DNA from 3 places in the Pseudarthrobacter sp. MEB009 genome. Region 3 is predicted to be linked to each of the others. Evidence: riboswitches for the same ligand, from Rfam matches in the RefSeq annotation. Region 3 holds a riboswitch; each other region holds the start of a gene.

Region 1 (9,387 bases), on a different contig from region 3:
ACCAGCGCCACCGCCGCAGCCACGCTTGCAGCCCGCCACAACCTCCGCCGGATCCATACCGCCCGTCCCGGGGTCGCCCCCGCCGCACTCGCCGCAGGCTCCGCGCCGCCGCATATCCTTGCCGTTGCCGCGCTGCTCCCCAATAAGGACCAGCTGCTGGCGGTATCGGCGCTTGTCCGGCTGCAGGACCTCGACTGGACAGCCGCCCTGGTGGGTTCCGACCAGGCCGACCCCGGCTACGCCGTGAAGGTCCGCGCGGCGATAACGGCCAACGGGCTGAACGGACGTGTGCGGGTTCCGGGCGAACTGGCCGGTCAGGAGTTGGCGAATGAGTGGCATGCCGCTGACCTGAGCCTGTTGGTCTCGCGGGCGGAAGCATTCGGCATGGTGGTCACTGAATCGTTGGCCCGCGGCATTCCCGCGGTCGTCCGCCACGGCACGGGGGCAGTCGAGGCGTTGGGGCTTGCGGGGTTGGTGGCGGACGACGGCGGGCCCCGGCTTCCCGGCACAACCGTGGCATTTCCCGAGGGCGGCGCAGACAGTCCGGCCAGGCTGGCGGGGGTTCTCCGGAACTGGCTCACGAAACCCGCCACCCGGACAGAGTGGCGGGACGCGGCCGGCGAAGCCCGGAAAGCCCTGCCTGGCTGGGCGGTGACGGCACAGTCCGTCCTCGATGCCCTCGCCGGCGCCTGACTCGGCTCCCGGCCAGCCCATCCCCAGGCCGGGTGCCCGGGGTCCGGACCGCCCGCACGCCTGGTGCCCGGCCAGCCAGCCCCAGGCGTGGCGCCCGGTCAGGACCCGTTCCGGTGTCCCGCAAAAAAGTCGCGGAGCAACACCGCACACTCGGCTTCGCGGACGCCCGGATAAACCTCAACCCAGTGATTGAGCCGGCGTTCCCGCAAGACATCGAAGACAGACCCCGCAGCCCCGGCCTTTTCGTCCCACGCCCCGAACACCACGCGGGGAATCCGCGACAGCACCACCGCGCCCGCGCACATGGCGCACGGTTCCAGGGTCACTACAAGGGTGCAGTCCGACAGCCGCCAGCCGTCCCCGGCCAGAGGGCCGGCAGCGGGCGTGCCAGCCACGGGCTTATCGGCCAGAGGCGCACCGGCGCCCGACGCGCCGCCCACGGGCTGGATCCCGCCGCTCCCCGCTGCAGTCTTGCCTTGCTCAGCGCCCTCGTAGCCGCGAGTGGCGGCAAGCTCCCGCAGCCGGGCAGCAGCAGCGCGGATGGCCACCACTTCGGCATGGGCCGTGGGATCGCCCAGTTCCTCGCGCCGGTTGCGGCCGTAGCCCAGCACCGCGCCGTCAGGGCCCACCACCACGGCCCCGATGGGAACATCCCCGGTGTCAAGGGCGCCGCGGGCTTCCGCCAGGGCAAGGCGCATCCATTCGTTGTGATTCATTCCAGCGGAGACCATGGGTCAATGATAGTTTCGACGGATATCCGGAACCCGTGACGCACTTTAGCCGGGAGGCACAATGAGCACCGTCAGAGACCGTGTGGACAAGTGGATCAAGCCATACGCAGCCCTTTGGCTGACCCTGATCATCGGCGGTGCCCTGGTCATCACGCTTGCCCTCCTCGGCGCCGAAGTCTATTCGGACGTGGTGGACGATGAGGGCCTTGCAAGCCTGGACCTGCCGGCACTTGACTACGCCCAAACGCTCCGCAACCCGGAAACCGACGCCTTCGTCACGGGCTTCACCAACGTAGGCGGCGGCATCGGCATGCCGATCCTGGCCAGCATCCTCACCGCGTGGCTGACGTTCCTTAGCCGCACCTGGCGTCCCATCCTTCTCGTTGCCGGCGCTGCAGCCGTGTCCACGCTGGCAACCACCGTAGGCAAAAGGCTGGTGGGCAGGACCCGGCCGGACCACGCCGAAGCCGTTCCGCCGTATGAGGATTCACCCTCGTTCCCCAGCGGCCACACCCTCAACACCACTGTGGTGATCGGTGTGCTCATCTACCTGATGTGCCTGCAGTTCGAACGGCTCTCCGTCCGCATTACCGCTATCGCCGTGGGCGGCGCCTTTATTGTCGCCATGGGCCTGAGCAGGGTCTTCCTGGGCCATCACTGGATGACGGACGTGATGGCAGGCTGGTTCCTGGGCCTGGCGTGGGTGGGCATGGTGATCCTGGCCCACAGGCTGTTCCATCTGACCCGCAGGAAGGCCCACGCCGGACCCGCGCCGACATTTGAGCACCCGGTCCTTCGCGAGGAGCAGAAGTAGCGCAACCCACAGTGCCTTTACGGGCCTGCACGCCCGATCCACCTGTTCGCCGGATGATAGTTTTAGACCCATGCGCACTCTTGTTGTGGACCACCCGCTGGTCGCCCATAAGCTCACCGTCCTGCGGGACAAAAACACCCCGTCGCCGGTGTTCCGGCAACTGACGGAAGAGTTGGTGACGTTGCTGGCTTACGAGGCCACGCGCGAAGTCCGCACCCAGCCCGTCACCATCGAGACTCCCGTCAGCACCACGGTGGGCACCGCCTTCACCAAACCCACACCACTGGTGGTTCCCATCCTGCGCGCGGGGCTGGGAATGCTTGAAGGCATGACCAAGCTCGTCCCCACCGCTGAGGTGGGTTTCCTGGGCATGGCCCGGGACGAGGAGAGCCTGGAAATCATCACCTACGCCGAGCGCCTGCCCGAAGACCTCACCGACCGGCAGATCTTCGTCCTGGACCCCATGCTGGCCACCGGCGGCACACTCCGCGAGGCCATCAAGTTCCTGTTCAAGCGCGGCGCCTCGGACGTCACCTGCATCTGCCTCCTCGCAGCACCGGAAGGCTTGGCGAAGCTGGAGGAGGAGCTGGGCGAGTCCAATGTGACAATCGTGCTGGCCTCCATTGACGAGCGGCTCAACGAGAAGTCCTACATCGTTCCCGGCCTCGGTGACGCCGGCGACCGACTCTACGGCATCGCAGGCTAACCAGCCACCGGGCCGCGCAAAAACTGCCGGCGCGGTCAGCGGTGGCCGAACCCGTGGCCAGGAGCCCTTTCCTGGCCCCGGCACCCGGGCTACCCTGAGCGGATGGACTGGAAACTTGAACTTGTACTGGTGCCCGTCTCCGACGTGGACCGTGCCCGGGATTTTTATGCGAACCAAGTGGGTTTCACCCTTGACCACGATCACCGGGTCAACGAGAACCTGCGCTTCGTCCAGCTGACCCCGCCCGGATCAGGCTGCTCCATCGCAATCGGCGAGGGGCTCTCAGATGCGCCGGCAGGGTCCGCCCCCAACCTGCAGTTGGTGGTTCCTGACATCCAGGAGGCGCACCGGCACCTGAAAGCCAACGGTGTGGATGTCACGGATATCTCGGACCCCGGCTGGGGTGAGTTTGTGTATTTCAAGGATCCGGACGGCAACCAGTGGGCCGTCCAGTGCATGGCTAAACTTCCACCCATGTAGCTGACGGCCTGCCGTGAAAATTCGGACGGGCACGCCAGGAGCCGGGTGACGTGCAAAGCCGGCTGGGGCGCTGGGGCGCTGAACGGCTAACCGTGCTGCTGGCCAGGGTTCAGGTCCGAGACTGCCTTGGCCACGCGCCTGGCCCGGGTCTCTTCGGTTTTTGCCAGGGCCAGGGGCTCTACCAGGCGCCGCTGGGCGCTGTAGTTCAAGGCGGCGTACGCGTCGGACGCGGTGCTGTCTGCAGCCAGCGCGGCCGCCAGGTCAGCGGGCACCTCCACCACGCGTGGTTCGGTGTCCACCACCACGTCCACCTCAACGGCGTCCCCCGCGCCCGCCCCTGTCAGCTCACGATTAGCTGCGCTCAGGCCGATCAGGTAATGCCCGCCCATAACGGCAATGCTGCTGCGGTAGGACGCCCCGTTCAGCGTCACCACCACCGGCGGCCGTTTTCCGGCCGCCAAGGCGTCCACAATGCTGGCCGGGACTTCGATGCCGGTCTTGTTGCCGGAGCCGGCAATAACGGTGGTGAATTTCATGCCCCTTAGTATGGTGCCCGCGGAAGCGCCGCGTCACCTGTAGGCGACCCGGCGGTCCCGGGGACGGGACCGCCGGGATGGACCCCGCGGCTCCTAGTACCAGTTGTTGGCGAGGTGGAAGTTCAGGGCGGCTGCGGGGGAGCCGTAGCGCTCCTTGATGTAGTTCAGGCCCCAGTTGATCTGGGTGCGGTAGTTGGTGAGGTAATCCGCGCCGGAGCTTGCCATCTTCTCGGCCGGCAGCGACTGGACAATGCCATAGGCGCCGCTGCTCGCGTTGGTGGCCGTAGTGGTCCAGTCGGATTCTTTGGTCCAGAGCGTCAGCAGGCTCTGCATCTGGTCCGCCGACCAGCCGTAGGATGCCAGCTGGCTCGCCGCATAGGCCTGCGCACCGGCAGGGTCATTAACCGCGACGACGGGAGCGGGCTCCGGCGCTGGGGCAGGCTCGGGAACCGGTGCCGGTGCAGGCTCGGGGGCCGGTGCAGGAGCGGCTTCCACGGCGGGCGCCGGTTCCGCGGCAGGAGCAGCCGGAGCGGGCTCGGCGGCCTGGGGTGCAACAGCGATCGGCGCCGCAGATTCGCTCGGCGCAGCCTGGATTTCGCTCTTCTCCAGGCTCAGTGAGGAGCTTGCCTCGGCGGCTTTTGTTTCAGCCGCCACCGGGGAGGTGACGGAGCTGGTGGCTTGGCCGGCGGCACCGACTCCCACCAGCAGGGCGCAGGACGCGGCGAGGATGGCCGTGCGCCGGCCCAGGACGGCAATGCCGCGCTTTTTGGTGTGGAATGGACTGTCGGCCCCATTTTTCGGGCGCGTTTCTACCGGGAATTCAGACATGATGGATCGCCTCTCACACCTGCGGAGTTAGCTGTCGGGTTCGGATGAGGGCATCCGGCCATCCGGAAAATTCACGAAAATGGCTTAACCCCAAGGGCACGCAGTGCCCGGGACTGTGGGTCCCCCGCCTCTGCCATGGGTCAAGAAGGATCCGGAAGCGGCAGAGCTAGGCGTCATCCGGACATGCGCCCCGAACGGGAACCGCACCCTTTCGACGGTACAGGAGTCCGAAGCTTAAGTCACATTTAGGTAACGGACATCACGACGGCGGCGTGTCAGGTTGTGGAGGCGGCCGCCGCGAGCGGGAGGGAGATGGTGAATTGCGTCCTGCCCGGCTCGGACGTCACCCAGACCTTCCCGCCGTGCGCCTCGATGATCGACTGGACGATGGAAAGCCCCAGCCCGCTGGTGCCCTCCGCGGCGGCGGCCCCGGCCTGGTCGCCGCTGCCTTTCCTGGCCGCGTCCGCGCGGGCAAAGCGTGAAAAGACCTGGTCCACGAACCCTGCCGGGATCCCGCCGCCGTCGTCCGTCACCGTGACGAACGCCGTGTTGTCGGCCGTACCCACCCCAGCCAGGACGGTGGTTCCGGCCGGCGTGTGTTTCCGGGCGTTCGAGAGCAGGTTCATCAGGACCTGACGGAGCTGGGCTGGATCGCCCGTGACCACCACAGGCTCGTCCGGCAGTTCGAAGCGCCAATTGTGTCCGGGTGCCATCACCTTCTCGTCGCTGACGCTTTCCACCACGAGTTGCGTCAGGTCCACCTCGCTGAGCTTCAGCGGCTGGCCCTCATCCAGCCGCGCCAGCAGCAGCAGGTCTTCCACCAGCGCCGTCATACGCTCGGACTGGCTCTGCACGCGTGCCAGCGAACGGGCACCGTCGGGCGTGAACTGCTCCGTCATGCGCATCAGCTCCGTGTAACCACGGATGGCCGTCAGCGGGGTGCGGAGTTCATGCGAGGCGTCAGCCACGAACTGGCGCACCTTGGTTTCACTTTTCTGCCTCGCCTGCAGCGCGCTGGCCACGTTGTCCAGCATCAGGTTCAGCGCGTGCCCCACGCTGCCCACCTCGGTGCCCGGATTGGAGTTCGACGGCGGGACGCGCACCGCGAGTGCCACCTCGCCGGCGTCCAGCGGCAGTTGGGAGACCCTCGTGGCCACTTCCGAGAGTTGTTCCAGCGGTTTCATGGTGCGCCGGATCAGGACGGTGCCGATCAGCCCGACCAGCAGGAGACCGCCCAGGGATACAAAAACGAATGTCCACACCAGCGATGTGAGCGTGCTGTCCTTGACTGCCAGGGGGAGCCCGGTCACCAGGACGTCGCCGAAAGAGGTTTCGACGGCCACCAGCCGGTAGCTGCCGTTGGACAGTTCCCGGTCCACTGGCTTGCCGTCCGTCGCCAGGCCCAGGAGGACAGGCTTGTCGTCAGCCGCGAGGGGGGTGCGGGTGGTGTCTGAGGCGAGGAAACCGCCCGTGTTCACCTGGCCGTTGCGGATGCTGGCGTTGACGGTGCCCACACTCTGGCCCCGTGCGTCCAGTGGGTCCCGGCCGTTGAAGCCGCCCTGCGGCGGGCGGCCGGGATCGTTGGCCCGCTCCGCCGCCTGGCTCAGCTGGGCATCAAGCTGGCGGGTGAGGAAGGCATCCATTGAGGCGTAGCTGACCACCCCCACCGCGCCGCAGATGGCGATCAGCAGGGCCATGGCCAACGCCACCAAGCGCGTCCGCAGATGCCAGGTGGCGGGTCGGAGCACGCTCCGGCGGGGTGCCTCCGGGGCTGGTGTGGTGGCCACAGAACCTACTCTGCAGGCTTGATGACGTAGCCGGCACCGCGCACGGTATGGATCATGGGCGGGTGCACGGCATCAATTTTTTTGCGCAGGTAGGAAATGTAGAGCTCCACGATGTTGGCCTGGCCACCGAAGTCGTAGTCCCACACCCGGTCCAGGATCTGGGCCTTGCTGATGACCCGCTTGGGGTTCTCCATCAGGTAGCGGAGCAGCTCGAACTGGGTGGCGGTCAGCTGCACGTCGTCACCGGCGCGGGTCACTTCCCGGGTATCGATATTCAGGACCAGGTCGCCCACCACCAGTTCGGAGGTATCCATGGCGGCCACCCCGGAACGCTGCACCAGCCTGTGCAGCCGCAGCAGGACCTCCTCCATGCTGAATGGTTTGGTGACGTAATCGTCCCCGCCCGCCGCCAGGCCCACGATCCGGTCATGGATGGCGTCCTTGGCCGTCAGGAACAGCGCGGGTACCTCCGGGGCGAACGCCCGGATCCGGCCCAGCAACTCGACGCCGTCAAAGCCGGGGAGCATCACATCCAGCACCAGGACGTCCGGGCGGAAGTCCTTGGCCAGCTTCACGGCCTCCGGCCCGTCCGCGGCCACGGCAACGGACCAGCCCGCCATGCGCAGGCCCATGCTCATCAGTTCGGAGAGGCTGGGCTCGTCGTCAACCACCAGGGCCCGGATGGGGGACCCGTCCGGGTGGGACAGCTGGGGGAGGTTGTTGGTCATGGAGTGCGAAGTGGCCATGGGACAACTCTCCGATCGTTCGGTTAAGCCCGGCTTTGGGGTTCCTGTGTCCAGGCTGTGAATCCCAGCCTAGCGACCTGGGTGCCGCTCAGGTTGGAACGTCCGCCGCAGCTGGCGGGAGTCCCGACCGGCTCCAGCGCTTTCGAAGAACGTCCAGGGGCCAGGCTGCAGGGATCTTGCGGGAGCGCACCGGGAACTTTTTCCGGAGAAGCCGGACATCGGCTGGACAGCAGGGTGCGGGAAGGGAGGAATTTTCGTGAATTCGGCTTGGCTGAAGTTCTTAATCCTAAAAGAAGGAATTGCCGAATATTGTTCTCAACAACATGGATTTTCCAGGTGCTGAACGGATAACGAACGTTATTCTTTACGCCGGACAGAATCGTGATCTGCAACACAAAAGCGCATTTTGTCTCACCATGCGGACGATGCCGTCCATTGTTACTTGCAAGTTGGCATTGTTACGCGTCACACTTCCAATGTGAACAAGAACTCAACAGCACCTGCAGCCGCAGAATATTGGCCCAGCACACCCGCTGCTGCCGACATGCGCTGTTGTCGAATGTACGCCTGACTTCCCACCCTCCGAAGTTCTTAGGCATTCGCCCCCAGCCCAGCGTCGGGCGTCCCTCCCCAATTCGCAGTGCGGGGAAACCCAGCATTCGAGCCGCCCAGGCGGCCATTCACATTGAGGTAAGCACAACATGACCGTTGCATCCGGATACGTCCACATCTCCGTCCGTAACGCCGCCAAGGCCGGCCAGCCCTCGGGTCTTCGCCCGGGCTTCGGACCCCGCCCCGCGCTGGCTCCCGCAGGCAGCGGAAACACCTTCCCTGCGCAGGGCTACGCCCCCCAGGGATATAACCCCAACTCCTACGGGCAGCTCCGCGCCGTTCCTGCCGAGCCCGCGCCCCTTACGGCCCCCACCCCCGTGATTGCCGGGCCCAACGCCGTCCGCCCTGTGGCGAACGAGAACGTGGCCCGGGGCTTTGTTCTCTACATGGGCATCGATGAGGAAACCGCCGCAGCCGCAGGTACCTCCATCGCCAAGCTCGCCCAGGAAATCCGGGCCTACGCCCAGTCCCTGGTCACCGGCGCCGAAAGCTACGCCGCCGTTGCCGTGGCTCCGGCAGGCACCCCCGGTTCCGCGCTCGACGTCGTCCGTTCCACCTTTGGCGACCCCACCGTCAACGCCCGCCAGCGCACCGAAACCCCGCGTCCCCAGCTTCCCCAGGAACCCCGGCCCTCCGGCGTCCTGATCGACCTGGCCCGCCGCGAGGTGCACCTGGACGGCGAGTCGCTGAACCTGACCTTCAAGGAGTTCGAACTCCTGAACTACCTGGTGGAAAACGGCACCCGCACGGTTGGCCGTGACGAGCTTCTTGAGGGGCTGTGGCGCAACGCCGAGGAAGTGCCCAATGAGCGCACCATCGACGTGCACATCCGCCGCCTCCGCTCCAAGCTGGGACGCCTGGCCAACACGGTGCGCACGGTCCGTGGCCAGGGTTACCGCTTCTACGAGCACCCCGAAGTTGTTGTCTGGGCCGCTCCGGAATACTCGATCTAGCCTTACCACCGCCCGGAGGCAGATGGCCGCCGCGGTTGGGTGCGGGGCGGACGATAGGCTTGGGCCATGAGTGAGCACCACGTAAAACGCCTGGTCCTGATGCGCCATGCCAAGGCTGACTGGCCGGGCGGGGTGGCCGACCATGACCGTCCGCTGGAGGAACGGGGGCACCGCGATGCGCCCGCCGCCGGCCGCTGGCTTGTGGACCATAACGTGCTGCCGGATTTCATCCTCTGCTCGAGCGCGCTGCGGACGCGGCAGACCTGCACCTGGGTGTGCTCGGAACTGGGCGATAAGGCGCCCACGCCCAAGCTGGAAGGTGGCTTGTACGCCGCATCCGCGCTGCGGATGCTCTCGGTGGTCAACCAGGTGCCGGATACCGTGACCACCCTGATGCTGATCTCGCACCTGCCCGGTGTCCAGGACCTGGCCATGCACCTGGCGTCGCGTGATTCGGAACATGACGCCTACATGGACGCCGCCACCCGGTACCCCACAAAT
Region 2 (9,387 bases), on a different contig from region 3:
AACAGGAGGAACCAGATGGCAGACCAGTACACGTTCCGCAATCCAGTGACAGCCTACGAACGGATTTCCCCGCCGAAGCAACACCAGCCCGAACCAGGCCTGGATGCTGAACTTACGCCCACGGCCGATCTGGGCGAGGACAGCTACCGCGGATCCGGGCGGCTGGAGGGCCGGAAGGCAATCGTCACCGGGGCTGACTCGGGCATCGGCGCTGCCACGGCCATCGCGTTCGCCCGCGAAGGCGCTGATGTGGTGCTCTCTTACCTGCCCGAAGAGGAAGAGGACGCCGCGAGGATCGCCGGCATCATCAAGGCGGCGGGCCGGAAAGCCGTGCAGGCCCCCGGCGACCTGAAGGACGCTGGCACCTGCCGCGCCCTGGTGGAAACGGCGCTGGCGGAGCTTGGGGGCCTGGACATCCTGGTCAACAATGCCGGCAAGCAGGTGGCACAGGAGGAGTTCACGGACATTTCCGACGAACAGTTCGACCACACGCTCAAGACCAACGTTTACGCCATGTTCTGGCTGACCAAGGCGGCAGTCCCGCACCTGCCGGCAGGTGCCACCATCATCAACACCACGTCCATCCAGGCCTACAGCCCCTCGCCCACCCTGGTGGACTACGCCACCACCAAGGCAAGCATCAACAACTTCACCAAGGGTTTGGCCCAGCAGCTTGCCCCGAAGGGCATCCGCGTCAACGCCGTGGCGCCGGGTCCCATCTGGACTCCGCTGCAGGTCAGCAGCGGACAGCCCAAGGAGGAACTGCCGGAGTTTGGCCAGTCCACGCCGTTGGGCCGGGCGGGCCAGCCTGCGGAACTGGCGCCGGCCTACGTGTTCCTGGCCTCCGCCGAATCCAGTTACGTGGTGGGCGAAACCCTCAACGTCAACGGCGGCAGCCCCACCCCCTAGGCTCAGGTGCCGGCAAGCCCGGCCAACAGTGAGTCCGTGGCCGCGTCGGGTACCCCGTCGAAGAACTGGTCCAGGACAGCCTGGAACAGGGCTTCACCGGGGTCTGCCCGGAGGAACAGGGTCATGGCGGACTTTAGCTTGCGTGCATCGATGCTCCCCAGGATGCTGACGGCCGACCGGCCGGGTTGGTCCATCAGGGCGGCTGTGCATTCGAGCAGGCGGGGGCCCAAGAGCCCGTGCCGCAGGTAGGCGCGCGCCTCAGCCAGTGAGTTGATGGCGTACCTGCGGGAGGTGGGGCTCTGGCCCAGGCCGGCGATCTGGGGAAACACGAACCACATCCAATGGCCGGTTTTGCTGCCTGCGCGGAGTTGGGCGAGTGCGTCGTCGTAAACCCCGCCCTCCTGGGCAGTCACGAACCGTTCAAGGTCCCGGGATGCGTTCACGGACATGTCTCCTTATCTGTCAGCCGGCCGAAGCGCCCGGCACCGCCTGGTCGAGGTACGCTGCGGCGTCCCGCAGTTCTGCGGCCGGATCGGTCCGCCACCTGGACAGGACCACCTCGGCTTTCCGCCGTTCCATGGTGCTAAACCCCGCCAGCATCGGCGCCACGACGTCGGCGAGCAGCGGGTCAGCCAGTTCCCCGGTAGCCGCGGAGCGAAGGAACCCTTCAAGGCGGGTCAGGTCGGAATGCAGCAGGGTCCGGACCCTGGTCTGCAGCAGCACCACGGCCGCCAGCCGCCGCTCAAAAGCGGGGAGTACGCCGGGTGCCGGCCGGGCCCACAAGGCGGAGGCCAGCAGGAGGATCCCGTCGTGGTCGAGGTCCCGGAACTTCCGCAGCGCGTCCCGGATGGTGCCCCGCACGGCACCCACGGACGACCCGTAGGAGGCGAGGACACCGCCCAGCCGGGACCCGACGTCGTCCGCCCGGTACCAGGCGCCCTCATTCTGCAAGGTGATGTCGATGAATTCCACGGCCGGACCCACGGAACCGCCGGCGGTCACCGGCCCCGTCCCGCTGAGGAGTGGCTGATGCAGTAGGGCGTCCAGGGCCTGGCCTCGAGCCTGCCCTCGGCAATGGGCCCGCCGCACTCGAGGCAGCTCCCGTAGGTACCGTCGGCAATCCGGGCCAGCGCGGCGTCGACCTGCGCCAGGCCAGCGGCGCTTTGCGCTGCCAGGGCGGACGCCTGCGAGAGCTCGAAGGCGATGGTGGCGCCTTCCGGGTCGTGCTCGTCATCAACGTTGGAGTCCTGCCGGGCGGAGCTGGCACCGGCTATTTCGGCCCGCAGGGCAGCGACCAGAGCCAGTTTCCGGGCGCGCTCCTCTTCCAGGAGCAGCCGGAACCGGTCGGCGCTGGCCTTCGACAGTCCTGGCCGTGCCATCAGTACCAGTTGTAGGCGATCGAATGGTTCCAGGCCGCGCAGGGCGAGCCGTAGCGGCCGCTGATGTAGCCCAGCCCCCATTCGATCTGGGTGCGGTAGTTGGTCAGCCAGTCGCTGCCGGCGCTGGCGTACTTTCCTGCGGGCAGGGACTGGGCAATCCCGTACGCTCCGGAACTCGGGTTCGTGGCGGTGGTCCGCCAGCCGGACTCCTTCATCCACAGCTGGGACAGGCAGGGGAACTGTTCCTGGCCCCAGCCATAACCGGCCAGCCTGCCCGCCGCGTAGTTTTTCGCGCCAGCGGGATCATTAACGGCGCCGCCGGGCACGGAAGGGACGACGACGGGAGGCCGGACGGGTTCCACCGGCACCTGCGGGGCTGGGGCGGGGTTCGCCGGTGCCGGGATCGCGGGGGCGGGGTTCGCGGGTGCCGGGTTTGCAGGGGCGGGGTTGGCCGGGGCGGGTTTTGCAGCGGCAGCGGCCACAGCTGCCCTGGCGGCGTCGTCGGCCTGCCGGCGGGCCAGTTCTTCGGCAGCCTTGCGCTTGGCATCCTGCGCGGCCTGGTAGGCGGCTTCGGCTTCCACGCCCTGCCGGTACTCCCCCTCGACAGCCGCGGTGGTGCCTTTCAGCGACGCCAGCTGGGCCGTAAGTTCGGTACCACGCCGTTGCCCGTCGTCGATCTGCCGGGCCATGCCGGCCTGCGCATCGCGGGCGGCCTTCAGTTTCGTGGCAGCCTCAGCGGTGAGGCGTTCGCGTTCGGTCCGGGCTGCCTGCTCCTGTTCGCGGAGGGATTCAGACACCTTGGCGGCGGAAGCAGCCCTTTCCACCAGCGCGGCCGTTTTGTCCCCTACCATCTGGACCACGTTCAGGCCCTGCACGTTGTTGTGCTCCAACGCGTCCAGGGCCACGAAGAACCCTGTGTTGGTGCCGCCTGTTTTGTAGGACTGCACGGCGAGGGCCCCCAGCTCCTTCCGGTGCCGGTCCACGTCGGCAGTGGCTGCTGCGGTTTTTGCGGCCAACGACAGCAGCCTGGCATCCACTGCCTGGAGCGCGGCATCGGCCACGCCATAGTCTGCGGCGGCGGTTACGGCCTGGCCGCCGAGTGTTTCGGCCTGTGCTGCCAGTCCCGTCAGCAGCTCGTTGATTTTGGCGATTTCCGTTGCCTTGCCGGCCTCGGTTTCCTTGGCCTGCTGCACGTCCTCCCACGAGGGATAGCCCGAGGGCGGCGCCGGCTCGCCGGCCATGGCGGGCGGCAGAACGGCCGAGCCGGCCAGGATAAGTGCCAACAGGCCGCCGGCCAGGGGCGACCGCACTTTGGAAACGAACGGGGACATAGTCCCGAAGCCTACCGGCGTCCGTCCGCCGGAACACGCTGAAGTGTCCACATCGTTACATTGGGAGCTGCAAAACGTGGACCTAGACTGGGGCCATGGGCACTCCCCGCCGTCCTTCACGTGGCACGCCGCGCTGCGCAACGGCGGCCGTTGCCGGCCTGGCCCTGGCCGCCCTGACTGCGTGCTCTCCCCCAGCCAATCCGACGCCGGCGTGGTCCACTCCAGCCGCCGCAGAACCGGCACTCACCGTGGAAGTAAACCAGTCCCGGGACCAGTACGGGCGGCATGGCATTGAGTTGCTGATTACCAACAGCACAGACAGTCCGGTCACGGTCAGCGACGCCCGGCTCAGCACTTCCCTGTTCCAGCAGGACATCCGTTGGGACTCCGCGGGCGGTGTAGTGGTCGTGCCACCGCACCAGGCCAAAATCCGAACCGCAATGTTGCCCACGGCTGCCTGTCCGGAGCCGGGGCGGCCCACTTCCAGCGGGCCTGCCGCGGTGGCCACAGCGACGTTGACGCTGCCGGCGGCAGACGCCACCGCCCCGGCCACAGTACCGCCCGCCCCCGCTCCCACCCCCACCAGCATCGCGTTGGAGGCAACTGATCCCCTCGGAATCCTGGCCCGGAACAACGCTGAACTTTGCCTTTCGGCGGCTGCGGCAGCGGTAGCGGATCTGGCCCTGGCGCCGGACCTGGCCGTCGCGCCGGACCTGCGCACCGCCGTCGTCCACCTGCTGGTTGATCCTGCTGGCGGGGCCCGCGGGAGCGGCCGGCTGACCCTCGAACGGTTCGAAGGCACCACGCTGCTGGCGGAAGCGTCGGCGGATCCCTGGCCCGTTGACACCGTTGTCAGGGCGGGAGATGCGCCGTTCGTTATGAACCTGCGGCTCCGGCCCGCGCGCTGTGACGCGCACGCTGTGGCGGAAGACAAAGTGGGCACACTGCTGCCCGTCCGGGTGGCAGTGGGGATGCGCTCAGGACAACTGAAACTCGTTGCCGGAGCCACCCTGCGCGGCCAACTTTATGACTTTGTGACGAAGGCCTGTGCGGCCGGCTGACCGGATGGCGTCCTTCGAGTTCAGGGGCCCGGCAACACACCAGCGATGGACAAAACAGGGATCCGAGAGGCCCACCTCGCATGTTATCCAAATGTGACAATTGGTCGGCACCTGGGTTATGGTCTTGATGTGTCCCTCTCCAACGGGGCACTCCCACCAGCATGCCGAGCCCTGCCGCTGGCCTGGGATCAATCGTTTCCGGATGGCAGGGACGGGGGAACCAAGTTTCCACGGCTTCTTTGAAGCCTTGGGGTTAAGTCGATAGCACCTCTGTCCTTGATGGGGTGCTCCCGGCCGGGTAGCTCCAACCCGAACCCGACAGCTCACCCCGCAGGCATGGGAGAGGCGATCTATCATGTCAAAAAACACCCTGGCTGCCCGTCACCGCGCGGTGCCGACCCATTCCATCGTTCTTGAAGGCCTGGCAGTTTCCGCCAAGTCGCAGGCCAAGTCCCTGGGCCGCCCGGCCCTGGCCGTGGCCGCCGCATCCGGCATCGCGTTCGGCATCGGCGCCCCGGCCCACGCCGGCGTGACCGCACCGGATACCACCGGAACCAGCAACGTCCAGGCGTACTCGGCACCGGCAGCGCCCGCTGCAGCGCCTGCCCCTGCCGCTGCCGGCAATGTCCACACCGTTGTTTCGGGTGACACGCTGGGCGCCATCTCCTCGGCCAACGGCGTCAGCCTGAACGACGTCCTCTCCGCCAACGGGCTGTCCATCTCGGCCGTCATCTACCCGGGCGACCAGATCCAGATCCCAGGCGCCGGCTACGTGGCAGCCCCCGTGTCCGCCCCGGCCCCGGCTCCCGCCCCGGTCCAGGCTGCAGCCGTTGCCGCCCCGGCCAACACCGGCATGAACCTCAGCTACGCGTCCGCTCCGGCAGCCTCCACCGGCACCGGTACCGGCGCCGCAATCCTCGCCTCGGCTTACAGCCAACTGGGCGTTGGCCAGGACTGCACCGCCATGGTGGAAAAGGCCCTGCGTTCGGTAGGCAAGTCCGTGGGCGACCTCGCCCCGGGCCAGTTCTTCCAGTACGGCAGCGTTGTGGGCTCACCGGCCCCCGGTGACCTGGTCATCACCGCCGGCCACGTTGGCGTTTACGCCGGCGACGGCCAGGTTGTCAGCGGCGGCGTGGACGGTTACAAGACCGAGGTCCACTCCATCAGCTGGCTCGCCGGAGCTTCCTTCGTCCGCGTAGCGTAGCTTCGCGGCGCAGCAAGCGCCTGCACCACCGCAAGGGCGGCAGCCGGGATCAGTCCCGCTGCCGCCCTTGGCGTTTAAGGAATGCGGCGCGGAACCGGCGGGGCCCCGAACCAGCGGGCCCGGCCTGACCTCAGGTGCCGCAGTAGGTCCGGTAGGCGCCGAAGTCGGCCGGCGGCCCTTCCGCGAACCGCTCCAGGCCCGGCCGTTCCGTGAACGGGCTGCCAACGGCGTCCAGCAACAGGTGGAATGGTGCCAAGTCACCGGCAGTGGCGGCGGCCAGGGCTTCCTCCACCAGGTGGTTGCGCGGAATGTAGATGGGGTTGGTCCGGTCCATCAGGGCGGGGTCCGGCTGCCGGGCCAGCCACCGCGCCGCCCAGGCGTCGTACGCGGCCAGGTCCATCATCATGCCGCGGACCGGTCCGGCGTCACCCCGGGCGGCCTTGACCAGGTTGCGGAAAAACTGCGTGTGGTCCACGGGGCCGTCCTTGAGCAAGGCCAGTGCGCCGTCAACCAGCCCGGCGGTTTCAGGGTCTGCAGGTGAGCCATCCGCCGGTGCCGGCAGTCCCAGCTTGGCCAGCATCCCTGCCTGCCAGGCCGCACCGTAAGCGGGCCGGAAGAGTCCCAGTGCTTCCACTGCCAGCTCCACCGCCTTTTCCTGGTCCTCGTGGAGGAGCGGCAGCAGCGCTTCGGCAAGCCGGGCAAGGTTCCATTCCGCCACTATCGGCTGGTTGGAGTAGGCGTACCGGCCGCCGGTATCGATGGAGCTGTACAGCGCGCCGGGATCAAACGCGTCCATAAACGCGCAGGGCCCGTAGTCGATGGTTTCCCCGGAGATGGTCATATTGTCGGTATTCATCACGCCATGCACAAATCCCACCAGCATCCACCGTGCCACCAGGTCCGCCTGCGCCGCCAGGACATTCCTGAAGAGCTCCAGGTAGGGCTGGTCGGCGGCAGCAGCTGCCGGGTAATGCCGGGCGATGGCGTGGTCGGCCAGCCGCCGCAGCAGGTCCACGTCGTCTGCGGCCCGGGCGTATTGGAAGCTGCCGACTCGCAGGTGGCTGGCCGCGACGCGGGCCAGGAGGGCTCCGGGCAGCAGCCCTTCGCGGCGGACCTGCCGCCCGGTGGCCACAACGGCCAGGGCGCGGGTGCTGGGGATGCCCAGCGCGTGCATGGCCTCGCTGACCAGGTACTCGCGGAGCATGGGGCCCACCACGGCCAGGCCGTCCCCTGCCCGGGCGAAGGGCGTGCGGCCCGAGCCTTTAAGGTGCAGGTCCAGCTGGTGCCCGTCGGGGCCGGTCACCTCGCCCAACAGCAGTGCCCGGCCGTCGCCCAGCCTCGGCGAGTAGCCGCCAAACTGATGCCCTGCGTATGCCTGCGCTACTGGTGTGGCGCCGGCCGGGACATCGTTTCCGGTCAGCAGGCGGATGCCGTCGTTGCTTGAAAGGAATTCGGGATCGAGTCCCAGCCGCCGCGCCAGGCCATCGTTGAGGACCAGCAGTGCAGGGTCCGGCGCCTCTTCGGCCTGCCACGGGACAGCGAGTTCGGGAAGCTCGCGGGCGAAGCGGTTGTCCAGCGTTAAGGTCGTTTCTGCGGCAGCGCTCATGCCTTCAGCTTATCGCCGCCGTTCGAGCGCCGGTTGATCAGCCAGGTAATGAGCCACAGCACAACGCCGATGGCCATCAGGCCCCCGGCGATCTGATATTGGATCGGGTTGCGGCCCACCCATGGACCGGCCAGGAAACCGCACAGAAGGGCGGCCACCAGGGGCAGCAGGCCGGGCGAGCGGAAGGTGTGCGCCCCGGCCGCTTCCGGCTTGCGCCGCAGGATCAGGCAGGCCACGTTGACCACCGTGAACACGCACAGCAGCAGGAAGGCGGTGGTTCCGGACAGGTTCGCCACGATGTTGCTCTTGGGATCGCTGGTGACGTAGATGATGAGGCCCAGGGCCAGGGCGGTGGAAAACGCGATGCCTGCCCACGGCGTCCGGCGGACCAGCAGGACCTTGCCGAGCTGGCGCGGCAGGACCCTCTGGCGGGCCATGCCGTAGATCAGCCGGCTGGCCATCAGCATGTTGATCAGGGCCGTGTTGGCCACGGCGAACACGGCAAGGAACGGGAAGATCCGGTCGATCGGGAAGTCCGGCGACCCTTTGTGGACCACTTCAAGCAGGGCAGCGCCCTCGGCCTCGCGGATCCCTTCCAGTTCCGTGGGTGAAAGCACGCTGACCACGGAGATGGCCACCAGCATGTAGAGGATGACGGCGATGCCCAGGCCGGTGAGCATGGTCCGGGGAAAGATCTTCTCAGGGTCCTTGGTTTCCTCCACCATGTTCACCGAGTCCTCGAAGCCCACCATGGCGAAGAACGCGATGGAGGTCGCGGCCGTGACCGCCAGGAACAGCCCCTTGTCCTGGTAGTCCGTAAAGACGAAGACCTGTTCGGGGTTGCCTGTTCCCTGGGCCATCACGTAGAAGCCGACGCCGATGACGATGCACAGTGCGAGCATCTCCACCAGGGTGAGCACCACGTTGAACTTCACGCTCTCGCCCACACCGCGGAGGTTGATGGCGGCCAGGACCAGCATAAAAACGAGGGCCACCACGGTGACCACGCCCTGCCCGGGCTTGGCCAGCCAGCCGTTGACCTCCAGTCCGCCGAAGAAGTTCTGGGCCAGGACATTGGCGGAGGTGGCGGCGCTGGTGATGCCGGAACAGACCACGGCGAAAGCCACGAGGAAGGTGACGAAGTGTATGCCGAAGGCCTTGTGCGCATACAGCGCCGCTCCTGCTGCCTGCGGGTATTTTGTCACCAGTTCCAGGTAGGAGAAGGCGGTGAGCGTGGCCACCACAAAGGCCAGCAGGAACGGCAGCCACACCATGCCGCCCACCGTGCCGGCCATGGTGCCGGTCACCGCATACACACCGGCACCCAGGATGTCCCCCACGATGAACAGCAGCAGGAGCTTGGGCCCCAGGACCCTTTTCAGTTCGGGCTCGCTGTCCCGGGTGGCGTGGGAGACTTCCTCGGATGTCGCGCTCATTGTGACCTCCATGCTGCGCTGCGTGGTTCGGCGGCGGGTGCCGGTCAGATCACTCTGAACCCCCGAACGCAGCTTTGGCAATGCACTGGCCCTGGGAAGCTAGATCTCTTCTGTTGGCGGGGCCACCGGCGCCGCCTCATCCTGAAGGAGCGGGTCTTCCTGCCATCGGTCGGGGTTGTCCTCCGCAGCGCCGGGGTAGCTGTCCGGCTCACCCTTGACCGGATCAAGTTCCAGGGAGGCCGTCGCGCCGGGTGTTTCCGGCAGGATCACGTCATCGTCCTGGACCACTTCGAGTTCTTCATCCGGAAGGTTTTGTTCGGTCATGGTGTTGCCTTTCCCTTGGTTGGCTTATTGATATTTCGTAAGCCTACTGAGTATCACGGGAAGGGGAAACCTTGCCGACGGCGGCCTGCCGCCTAGCGGATGCCGGCCGCCCGCAGCGTTCGGGCCAGCTCGCCCGC
Region 3 (9,387 bases):
CAATCCACTCAAGAGCGTCAAGTTCGGAAAACTTGACGCAAGTTAGACGGTACAGCAGTTTCGTTTCAATGTCACATTCAGGTCACGGCGGATCTCGGCGATCCGGTAGTGAACCATCATTTGACTAGAGCCAGCCGGTAGGATCGACGACTTCGCCGTTGACCTGGACCTCGAAGTGGAGGTGGCAGCCGGTGGAAGCGCCCGTGGTGCCGCTCAGGGCCACCACATCGCCGCGGGACACCGTCTGGCCTTCCTTCACAGTGAAGGAGGAGAGGTGGTTATAGGTGGTCTCCAGGCCATTGCCGTGGTCGATCACCACGCGGTTTCCACCGCCGTACTGGTGCCAGCCGACGAATGTCACGGTTCCGGTTGCAGCAGCAAGCACGGATGTGCCGCACTGGGCCACGTAGTCCTGGCCACGGTGGAAGTCGCCGTTGCCGCCGGTGATGGGGCTGACGCGGTAGCCGAAGGGAGAGGCAGTGGTGAGCGTGGCCAGCGGCGCAGCAAGGCTGCCTGCCGAGGCCGCCCGGGAGACGGCGCTGGCGGACTGGGCGCTGAGCAGCTGCTTGAGCTTGCCGTCCGGATCGGCCTGGGTCACCACAGCGGAACGGCTGAAGTCCAGCTGGGCGCCGGCTTCTGCGGAGATCCGGGGCTGCGGGGTTACTGCGGCGGCAGCCACGGGGGTGGCTCCGGGTGCGTCGGTTGCAAGCACGGGGCTGGTGGCCGGGACGGTCACGGTAAGGACCAGGCCCGTGGCAGCCAGGGCGATGCCGGCTTTCTGGCCCATGCCGCTGGCCGACGCGAAGTCGGTGATCTGCCGGAAGGGACCCCTGCGGCGGCGCGCGTCGCGGTGGAAATCGCGCGGGCGCTCCGTGCTGGTGGCTTCAGCTGCCCGTGGCGCCGAAGCGGGGACGGCCGCACGGCGGCGTCCCCTGGAGGTCTGCATGGTCAAGAACGGTTCCTCTCTGGAAAAGCCTGCGGAGTTAGCTGTCGGATTCGGGTCAGAGAGTTCGTTCGACCCGGTCCGCGCGGGCAAGCTTTGGCACAGGGGTATCCCGTAGGATCCTTCACTGGAGAGGCTTGCTGCTGACGGACTTCACCCCAAGGCAGCCCCCGCTGCCGGTTGTGGTTCCCCCGCCTCTGCCAGAAATGACTTGTGCGCCTGATCCGCTGGCAGAGCTCGGCTCCGGATCAAGTAACGCTTATGTATCAACGCTTAGGTTCAACTATATCCGTTACCCCCGCAAAGTAACAATTCCGTTATCTTTGCGTAACCCGCTCGGGATTGGGTAAGTGCGGCGTCGGGCAGCGTCAGTTGACCGCGACGAAGACGTGCGCTGCCACTTCAGGGGGCAGTTCCAGGGCACCTTCGATGCCGGCCACGCGGACGGAGATGTAGTCGCCAACGCGCTCCAGCGAAACGGCTGCGCCGGGCCGGATGCCGCCTTCGTCGAGCTGGACCAGAAGCTCCGGTTCAACCTGGATGGGCTCCGCCAGCCGGCTCACCGTCACCGAGGAGGCGGGGCCGTAGGACTTCATGGCTTCCAGCAGGCTGACGGCTCCGTCCCGGAAGCCGTTGCCGGGCTGGCCACCCAACGCCGCGAGGCCCGGGATGGGGTTGCCGTAGGGCGACTCCGTGGGGTGGTTCAGCATCTCGTAGATGCGCTTCTCCACGCGTTCGCTCATCACGTGTTCCCAGCGGCAGGCCTCGTCGTGGACGTACGCCCAGTCCAGGCCGATAACGTCCGCCAGGAGGCGCTCGGCGAGCCGGTGTTTGCGCATGACTTCGGTGGCGCGCTTACGGCCGGTCTCGGTCAGTTCCAGGTGCCGGTCCCCGGACACCACCACCAGGCCGTCACGCTCCATCCGGCCGATGGTCTGCGAAACCGTGGGCCCCGAGTGCCTCAGCCGTTCCGCGATGCGGGCCCGGAGGGCAACGATGTTTTCTTCCTCAAGCTCCAAAATGGTGCGAAGGTACATCTCCGTAGTGTCGATAAGATCCGTCATCCAGCTCAGCTCCTCGAGCGCAGTACCTTGCGTTGTCCCACCGTACCGCCCAGACGGCGGCGTAGTCCGTGGAAAAGCTTAGCCTATTTTGAGTTTGTCCGAATAGATTCGGCTCTTCCGCCGGACTGTCTCAATGACTGGACTATGACGGGTGCGGTTCCCGCCGAAACACCACTTCAGGCACAATTGGAGGGTCCGGGCCGAGGGCCGCTGACCACTGGCGGCCGGCACCCAGCCGTCCCGGCGCAACAACTTCCACGCCGAAATTGGAGCACCTGTGAGCGAAGCCAGCATCACGATCCCCGCCAACCTGCTGCCCCGGGACGGACGGTTCGGCGCCGGACCCTCCAAGGTCCGGCAGGAGCAGATCGATGCTCTTTCCGCCGCGTCCAAGGCCATCCTGGGGACCTCCCACCGCCAGGCTCCGGTCAAAAACCTGGTGGGCTCCGTCCGCTCCGGCCTGAGCCAGTTCTTCCGCGCCCCCGAAGGCTACGAAGTAGTCCTCGGCGTCGGTGGCTCCACCGCGTTCTGGGATGTTGCCAGCTTTGGCCTGGTTGAGGAGAAGGCGCAGCACCTGTCCTTCGGTGAGTTCGGTTCCAAGTTCGCAGCCGCCACCAACAAGGCCCCGTTCCTGGCGGCTTCCTCCATCATCAAGGCCGAGCCGGGCACCCGTCCCACGGCACAGGCAGAGGCCGGTGTGGACGTCTACGCCTGGCCCCAGAACGAAACCTCCACTGGCGTCTCCGCCCCGGTGCGCCGCGTCGCGGGGGCCGATGAAGGCTCGCTGGTCCTGGTGGATGCCACCTCGGCTGCCGGCGGGCTGGACGTGGACGTTGCCGAAAGCGATGTCTACTACTTCGCCCCGCAGAAGAACTTTGCCTCGGACGGCGGGCTGTGGCTGGGCCTGTTCTCGCCGGCCGCACTGGAGCGTGCCGCGCGGATCAAGGCCGGCAACCGCTGGATCCCGGATTTCCTGGACCTGCAGACGGCCATCGACAACTCCCGGCTGAACCAGACCTACAACACCCCGGCGCTCTCCACCCTGGTGACCCTGGACGCCCAGGTGCAGTGGCTGAACAGCAACGGCGGCCTGGACTTTGCCGCCGGGCGCACCGCCGATTCGGCAGGCCGGATCTACAGCTGGGCCGAGGCTTCGGAGTACGCAACACCGTTCGTAGCCAACCCGGACGAACGGTCCAACGTCATCGCCACCATTGATTTCGATGATTCCGTGGACGCCGCCCAGGTGGCAAAGGTCCTGCGAGCCAACGGCGTGGTGGACACCGAACCCTACCGCAAGCTGGGCCGCAACCAGTTGCGCATTGCCACGTTTGTTGCCATCGATCCGGACGACGTGACCGCCCTGCTGGCCAGCATCGACTACGTGGTGGGCGAACTGCGCAAATAGCGCGCAGCGACATGTCCTGAACGCACGACGGCGCCGCCCGGCTAAACAGCCGGGCGGCGCCTTTTTGTTGTGGTGCGGAGTGCCGTGGTGCGGAGTGCTTGGTGCGGAGTACTTTGGTCAGAAAATGCCGTGCGGAGTGCTGGGGCTTCGGCGGGAAAAACCGGGCCCGCGGGGCCTTAGTCTCCCCGGCCGCCGAAACCGGCACTGTCCGGCGAGTCTTCATCCTCGTCCGTTTCGGCGTCGTCCGCGTCATCGTCGTCATTGTCGTTAGCTGCATCAGCTGACACAACTGCGTCGTGTTCCTGGCCTTCCGGCACCTGGTCCGCAACGTCGTCGTCCGTTTCTGCGGCATCCGCATCAGCAGAGCTGTGGGCCGGCGCGTCCCGGTGCCGGCGTTCCTGCTCCTGGGCAGCCTGTTCCTGCTCATCCTCAGGCCGGACGCGTTCGGCCCACGGCACCCATTCAGGGGCGAGGATGGATTCCCCGGACGGCAGCATGCCGAGCTCGTTGACGGTGACCGTCTTGGAGCGGGAGTTGCGGGTCAGCACGGCGTACCACTGCCAGCCCTGGTACCCGGCGAGCCTGGACTCGAACAGGTGCGTCACCAGGCGGTCGCCTTCGCTCTTGGCGGCCAGGTGCCGGCCAACGGCGCCCGGTTCGGTGATGCCCTCGACGGCGGCGCGGGCCGAATCCACGGCTGCGGCCAGGAATGCGTCCGGCTTTCCAACCCGCCACACGGGCACACCGGCGCCCCGCTTGGGCGCGGCCGGTGCGGGGGCTGCCGCAGCAGGGGTGGCCTGGTCAGCGGCCGGGGCGTCAGCGGCCTGGTCCTGCAGCACCGCTTCCGGCTGTTCAGCTTGGGGGTTCATGGTTGCCTAAACGTCCAGCTCGTCGGCGACCTTGCGGAGGGCAGCGGCGATGGCCTTGCCCTTGTTGCCTTCCGGGTACTTTCCGGCCGACAGGGTGCCGGACAGGTTATCCAGCACACTCACGAGGTCCTGGACCAGGGGCGCCAGGTCCTTGGCGCTGGGCCGCTTGGCCTTGGCCAGGGACGGCGTTTTGTCCAGTACCCGCAGGCCCAGCGCCTGGGCACCCTTCCGGCCGTCAGCGACGCCGAACTCCACACGGGTGCCGGCCTTGAGTTCCGTCACACCCTCGGGCAGCGACGATTTGGGCAGGAATACTTCCTGGCCGTCCTCGCCGGCGAGGAAGCCGAACCCTTTGTCCTTGTCATACCACTTGACCTTGCCGGTAGGCACGTAATCAACCTTCTTCGTCTTAATGTCTGGGGACCCGGCCGGCCACCACCGCGTCCGCACTGTGGTGCGGGTTCAGGGTATGGCAGCTGCGGACCGTCTTGGTCTGTATCCTTCAAGGTTATCCTGCCCGGTGCCACATTCCCGCTTTACCGGGCCCCACGGGAGCCGTTCACCCCCGCCGCCGCGGGCCTGTAGCGTTACTTCCATGACACCCCCGCGCTACCGCAGGCCCCTGATGATTGCGGCCGCAGCCATTGCCCTGCTGTCCCTGGCCGCCGTTGCAGCCGTTATGGCGCTGGCCTTCGCCGGCGCCGTGGCTCCGCCCTGGGTGACCTACTCCGCCCTTTACGGGCTGCCGCTGGCATTCATCCTGATGCTCTTCCTGGTTCTGGACAGTGTTGCCGGGCGTCGCCGGGCAACAAAGCCTGACCGGCGGTAACGTTGGACTGATGTCCCTCATTCGCGCGCTCAGCAAGGACTTGGCCGCCCGCACCGATGACTCGCTGCGGGCGCTGTTTGCGGCGCGGCCGGACCTTATCTCCCCGGGCGTCCCGGATTTCGCCGCGCTGGCGGCCCGGGCCAGTGCGCGGGTCAGCGTCCAGCGGGCGCTGGAACGGCTTAACCGGCCGCAGATGCAGGTCCTGGAAACCCTCCACCTGTGCACCAACACGGACACCGGCCACAGCGCGTCCGCCGCGGGGCTCCGCAAACTCATCACCGGGTCCACCGCCGCCACCGTCGACGCCATCCTGGCCACCCTGCAGGAAATGGCGCTGGTCCACCGGGCAGCCCCACCGTCCGGAACCGCCGCCGGGGCGGCGAAACACCGGTTTTACCTGCCTGTGGGCTCCTTGAAGGACGTGGTGGGGATTTACCCGGCCGGGCTCGGCCGCAGCTACACGGAACTGGTCCGGCTCCAGCCCGCGTTCGCGCAGCGCGCCGTTCAGCTGGTTTCCGAACTGCACCGCAGCGGTGCGGACATCCACGATGCCACCACCCCCATGGAAGCAGCTCTGGCCCTGCAGCATTGGACGTCATCGCCGGAGGGACTGCACCATATCCTCGCAGGGGCACCGGCAAGGACCACGGCGTTGCTCGCCAGGTTCCGGAACTGGGCCATGGGCGCCGTCCCCCAGGCGCAACGCAAGGCGTCGATCACCACCGAGGGTGCCGACGTCGGGCCCGTGGACTGGCTGCTGGCCCGCGGCCTGCTGGTGCCCCTGGACGCGGCGCATGTGGAACTGCCGCACAGCGTGGGCACGTCGCTGCGCGGCGGTGTGGTTATCGACGACTTCAGCCTTACCCCGCCCCGCCCCGAGCTTGGCCGGACCACCGCCGCGTTGCGCCGGAACGCTGCCCTCAGCGCCATCTCGGAGACCCTGCGCCTGGTGGGCGAGCTGCTGCACGCCGTTGGCGAACAGCCGTTGGCAACCCTGCGCAGCGGCGGCGTGGGCGTCCGCGAAACCCGCAGGCTGAGCGAGGTGCTGCGCCTGGACCAGACCCGGGCGGGGGTGCTGCTGGAACTGTGCGCCCTGGCGGGCCTGATCCGGTTGGACGTGGACACCAGTTCCTGGGTGCGCCCGGCGGACCTCGAATGGCTCCTTGTGCCCCGGCAGGAGCAATGGTTGTGGCTGGTCAACGCCTGGCTGGCCAGCGAGCGGGTGCCCTCCCTGGTGGGCCAGCCCGGCGCCGGGCCCGCAACGGGCCACCGCGCCCCGGGCGGCGGTGCCATCGTGGCGCTCTCCGCCGAGGCGCAGCGCCCCGACGCCCCGGTGGTGCGCAAACGGATCCTGGAAATCCTGAAGGAGCTCACCGACGAGGCAGGGGCGCCGGACGGAACGGCGCCCGTGCTGGACGCAGTCGCGGTCCTCCAGCGCGCCGAATGGTCGCAGCCCAGGATGGCCCGGCGCTTCAGCTCCCTGATCCGCGGCGTCCTCGCCGAAGCCGAGCTCCTGGGCCTGGTGGGATCCGGCGCGTTGACCCAGCTGGGCAGTGCCGTGGCGGCGGACCAGCAGGACGATGCGCTGGACATCCTGGGCGAGCACCTGCCCGCGGCACTGAACCACGTGCTGCTCCAGGCCGACCTGACCGCCGTTGCCCCCGGCTACCTGGCACCGGCCCTGACGGAGCAGCTCCTGCTGATGGCCGACGCCGAGGGCCAAGGACCTGCAGGGATCTACCGCTTTTCGGCCGGGTCCATCCGCCGGGCCCTGGACAACGGTTTTGATGCCGCCGGGCTGCTCGCCTTCCTCCGCGAGCACTCGGCCACTGCCGTGCCCCAGCCGTTGGAGTACCTCGTGGCGGACACGGCATCCCGGCATGGCAGGCTCCAAGTGGGGCCTGCCGCCAGCTTCATCCAAAGCGACGACGAGGCCGCCCTGCAGGAGCTCCTCTCCGGCCCCCGCGCGGTCGCCCTGGGCCTGGTCCGGATCGCCCCCACGGTGCTGGTGGCCTCCGTGGCTCCCCGGGAAGCCGCGCAGGCCCTCCGCAGCCTGGGCCTCTCCCCCGCGGTGGATAACGGGGACGGGCCAGCGTTGCGGCTCCGGCGGACCACCGCGCCGCAGGAGAACGGCCGCCCGGTCTATTCCCCGCCGCGGACCGCGCCCCCGGCTGAGGACGTGGAGGCGCAACTGGCCGTGCTGCGGCAGGTGGGGGCCGCCGTCGGCAACGGAACATCCGGTGCCGGCGCATCCGGCAACGGGCACTCCGGCGAGGTGGCCACCCAGCTGGGGCTTGAGGCGCTGCAGCGGGCCATCCGGCTCAAGCAGAAAATCAGCATGAACGTGGTGGACAGCCTGGGGAATGCCAACCTGGAAATTGTTGTTCCGCTATCCGTAAGCGGCGGCCGGGTCCGGGTGTTTGACCCTGCCAGGGAAACAGAACGGGTCCTGTCCGTCCACCGCATCATCGATATCGAGGCCGCAGGGGAACTGCGCCAGTAAAGGACCCCCGTGAACGACGGACCCCTGATCGTCCAGAGTGATAAAACCATCCTCCTGGAGGTGGACCACGAGCTCGCCACCGAAGCCCGGCACGCGATCGCGCCCTTCGCGGAACTGGAACGCGCCCCGGAACACGTCCACAGCTACCGGCTCACCCCGCTGGGCCTGTGGAATGCGCGGGCCGCGGGCCTGGACGCCGAACGGGTCCTGGATACGCTGCTGAAGTACTCCCGGTTCCCGGTACCGCATTCGTTGCTGGTGGATGTGGCCGAAACCATGTCCCGGTACGGCCGGTTGCGGCTGGAAAAGGACCCCCAGCACGGCCTGGTGATGCGCACCGACGACTATCCGGTCCTGGAGGAAGTGATCAGGGCCAAAAAGATCCAGCCCCTGCTGGGCCCCCGGATCGACGGCGAAACCGTTGTGGTGCACGCCTCCCAGCGGGGCCAGCTGAAGCAGCTGCTGCTGAAGATCGGCTGGCCTGCGGAAGACCTGGCCGGCTACGTGGACGGCACCCCGCACCTGATTGCGCTCAAGGAAGAGGGTTGGCAGCTGCGGCCCTACCAGCAGCAGGCCAGCGAAAACTTCTGGTCCGGCGGCAGTGGAGTGGTGGTGCTGCCTTGCGGCGCCGGGAAAACCATTGTGGGCGCAGCGGCGATGGCCACCGGCTGCACCACCACCTTGATCCTCGTGACCAACACGGTGGCTGCCCGGCAGTGGAAGGACGAACTGCTCAAACGCACCACCCTGACTGAGGATGAGATCGGCGAATATTCCGGTGCCGTCAAGGAGGTCCGGCCGGTCACCATCGCCACCTACCAGGTCCTCACGCTCAAGCGCGGCGGCCTGTACCCGCACCTTGAGCTGGTGGACGGCCACGACTGGGGCCTGATCATCTACGACGAGGTCCACCTGCTGCCCGCCCCGATCTTCCGGATGACGGCGGACCTGCAGGCCAGGCGCCGGCTGGGCCTGACCGCCACGCTGGTCCGTGAGGACGGCCGCGAGGGTGAGGTTTTCAGCCTGATTGGCCCCAAACGCTACGACGCGCCGTGGAAGGACATCGAGTCGCAGGGCTACATCGCGCCGGCGGACTGCGTGGAGGTCCGCGTGGACCTGCCCCACGACGAACGGGTGGCCTACGCCATGGCCGAGGACGCGGACAAGTACCGGCTGTGCTCCACGTCAGAGTCCAAGACCCTGGTGGTGGAGCGCCTGGTGGAAAAGCACCGCGACGAACAGCTCCTGGTAATCGGACAGTACATCGACCAGCTGGACGAGATCGGCGAGCGCCTGGCCGCCCCGGTGATCAAGGGCGACACGACCGTGAAGGAACGCCAGAAGCTGTTCGACGCGTTCCGGGCCGGGGAGGTCAGGACCCTGGTGGTGTCCAAGGTGGCCAACTTCTCCATCGACCTTCCGGAGGCCTCCGTGGCCATCCAGGTGTCCGGCTCCTTCGGCTCGCGCCAGGAGGAAGCGCAGCGGCTGGGCCGGTTGCTGCGGCCCAAGAAGGATGGCCGGGCCGCCCGCTTCTACTCCCTGGTGGCCAGGGACACCCTGGACCAGGAGTTCGCCGCCAAACGGCAGCGGTTCCTGGCCGAGCAGGGGTACGCCTACCGCATCCTCGATGCCAAGGATGCGGACCGGCCGGGCTGATCCCTAGGTGACACTTTCGTTGCTGTCCCGCTCCATGGTGCCGGTCCGCGGATCGAACTGCGGACGTTCGTAGGCCAGTTCGCCGCCGCTCCGGCCGCCGTGCGGGCGCCCATGG

Evidence for each region. Region 3 has a riboswitch for cyclic di-AMP ahead of QRN07_RS15120 (M23 family metallopeptidase). Riboswitches for the same ligand answer to the same signal wherever they lie in the genome.
Region 1: another riboswitch for cyclic di-AMP. It lies ahead of QRN07_RS18920 (aggregation-promoting factor C-terminal-like domain-containing protein); the one in region 3 lies ahead of QRN07_RS15120 (M23 family metallopeptidase).
Region 2: another riboswitch for cyclic di-AMP. It lies ahead of QRN07_RS00990 (C40 family peptidase); the one in region 3 lies ahead of QRN07_RS15120 (M23 family metallopeptidase).

What each region holds. Positions count from the first base shown of each region.
Region 1 is NZ_JARVTC010000021.1:2,342-11,728, forward strand. Features, by position in the region: gene QRN07_RS18890 (glycosyltransferase) at 1-693, shown strand, start outside; gene QRN07_RS18895 (nucleoside deaminase) at 792-1,424, opposite strand; gene QRN07_RS18900 (phosphatase PAP2 family protein) at 1,486-2,238, shown strand; gene upp (uracil phosphoribosyltransferase) at 2,309-2,944, shown strand; gene QRN07_RS18910 (glyoxalase superfamily protein) at 3,047-3,424, shown strand; gene QRN07_RS18915 (YdeI/OmpD-associated family protein) at 3,511-3,960, opposite strand; gene QRN07_RS18920 (aggregation-promoting factor C-terminal-like domain-containing protein) at 4,054-4,788, opposite strand; cyclic di-AMP (ydaO/yuaA leader) riboswitch at 4,794-4,945, opposite strand; gene QRN07_RS18925 (sensor histidine kinase) at 5,064-6,575, opposite strand; gene QRN07_RS18930 (response regulator transcription factor) at 6,581-7,321, opposite strand; gene QRN07_RS18935 (winged helix-turn-helix domain-containing protein) at 8,023-8,886, shown strand; gene QRN07_RS18940 (SixA phosphatase family protein) at 8,953-9,387, shown strand, end outside.
Region 2 is NZ_JARVTC010000002.1:171,940-181,326, reverse strand. Features, by position in the region: gene QRN07_RS01020 (glucose 1-dehydrogenase) at 16-909, shown strand; gene QRN07_RS01015 (DUF1810 domain-containing protein) at 912-1,358, opposite strand; gene QRN07_RS01010 (DNA alkylation repair protein) at 1,372-1,911, opposite strand; gene QRN07_RS01005 (TraR/DksA family transcriptional regulator) at 1,908-2,288, opposite strand; gene QRN07_RS01000 (coiled-coil domain-containing protein) at 2,288-3,619, opposite strand; gene QRN07_RS00995 (hypothetical protein) at 3,715-4,680, shown strand; cyclic di-AMP (ydaO/yuaA leader) riboswitch at 4,867-5,032, shown strand; gene QRN07_RS00990 (C40 family peptidase) at 5,036-5,884, shown strand; gene QRN07_RS00985 (protein adenylyltransferase SelO) at 6,015-7,490, opposite strand; gene QRN07_RS00980 (APC family permease) at 7,487-8,926, opposite strand; gene QRN07_RS00975 (hypothetical protein) at 9,026-9,250, opposite strand; gene QRN07_RS00970 (IclR family transcriptional regulator) at 9,343-9,387, opposite strand, start outside.
Region 3 is NZ_JARVTC010000014.1:171,505-180,891, forward strand. Features, by position in the region: gene QRN07_RS15120 (M23 family metallopeptidase) at 125-946, opposite strand; cyclic di-AMP (ydaO/yuaA leader) riboswitch at 957-1,165, opposite strand; gene QRN07_RS15125 (iron-dependent transcriptional repressor DtxR) at 1,312-2,007, opposite strand; gene serC (phosphoserine transaminase) at 2,285-3,415, shown strand; gene QRN07_RS15135 (DUF3027 domain-containing protein) at 3,592-4,284, opposite strand; gene QRN07_RS15140 (cold-shock protein) at 4,291-4,674, opposite strand; gene QRN07_RS15145 (hypothetical protein) at 4,880-5,113, shown strand; gene QRN07_RS15150 (helicase-associated domain-containing protein) at 5,124-7,616, shown strand; gene QRN07_RS15155 (DNA repair helicase XPB) at 7,626-9,272, shown strand; gene QRN07_RS15160 (hypothetical protein) at 9,276-9,387, opposite strand, start outside.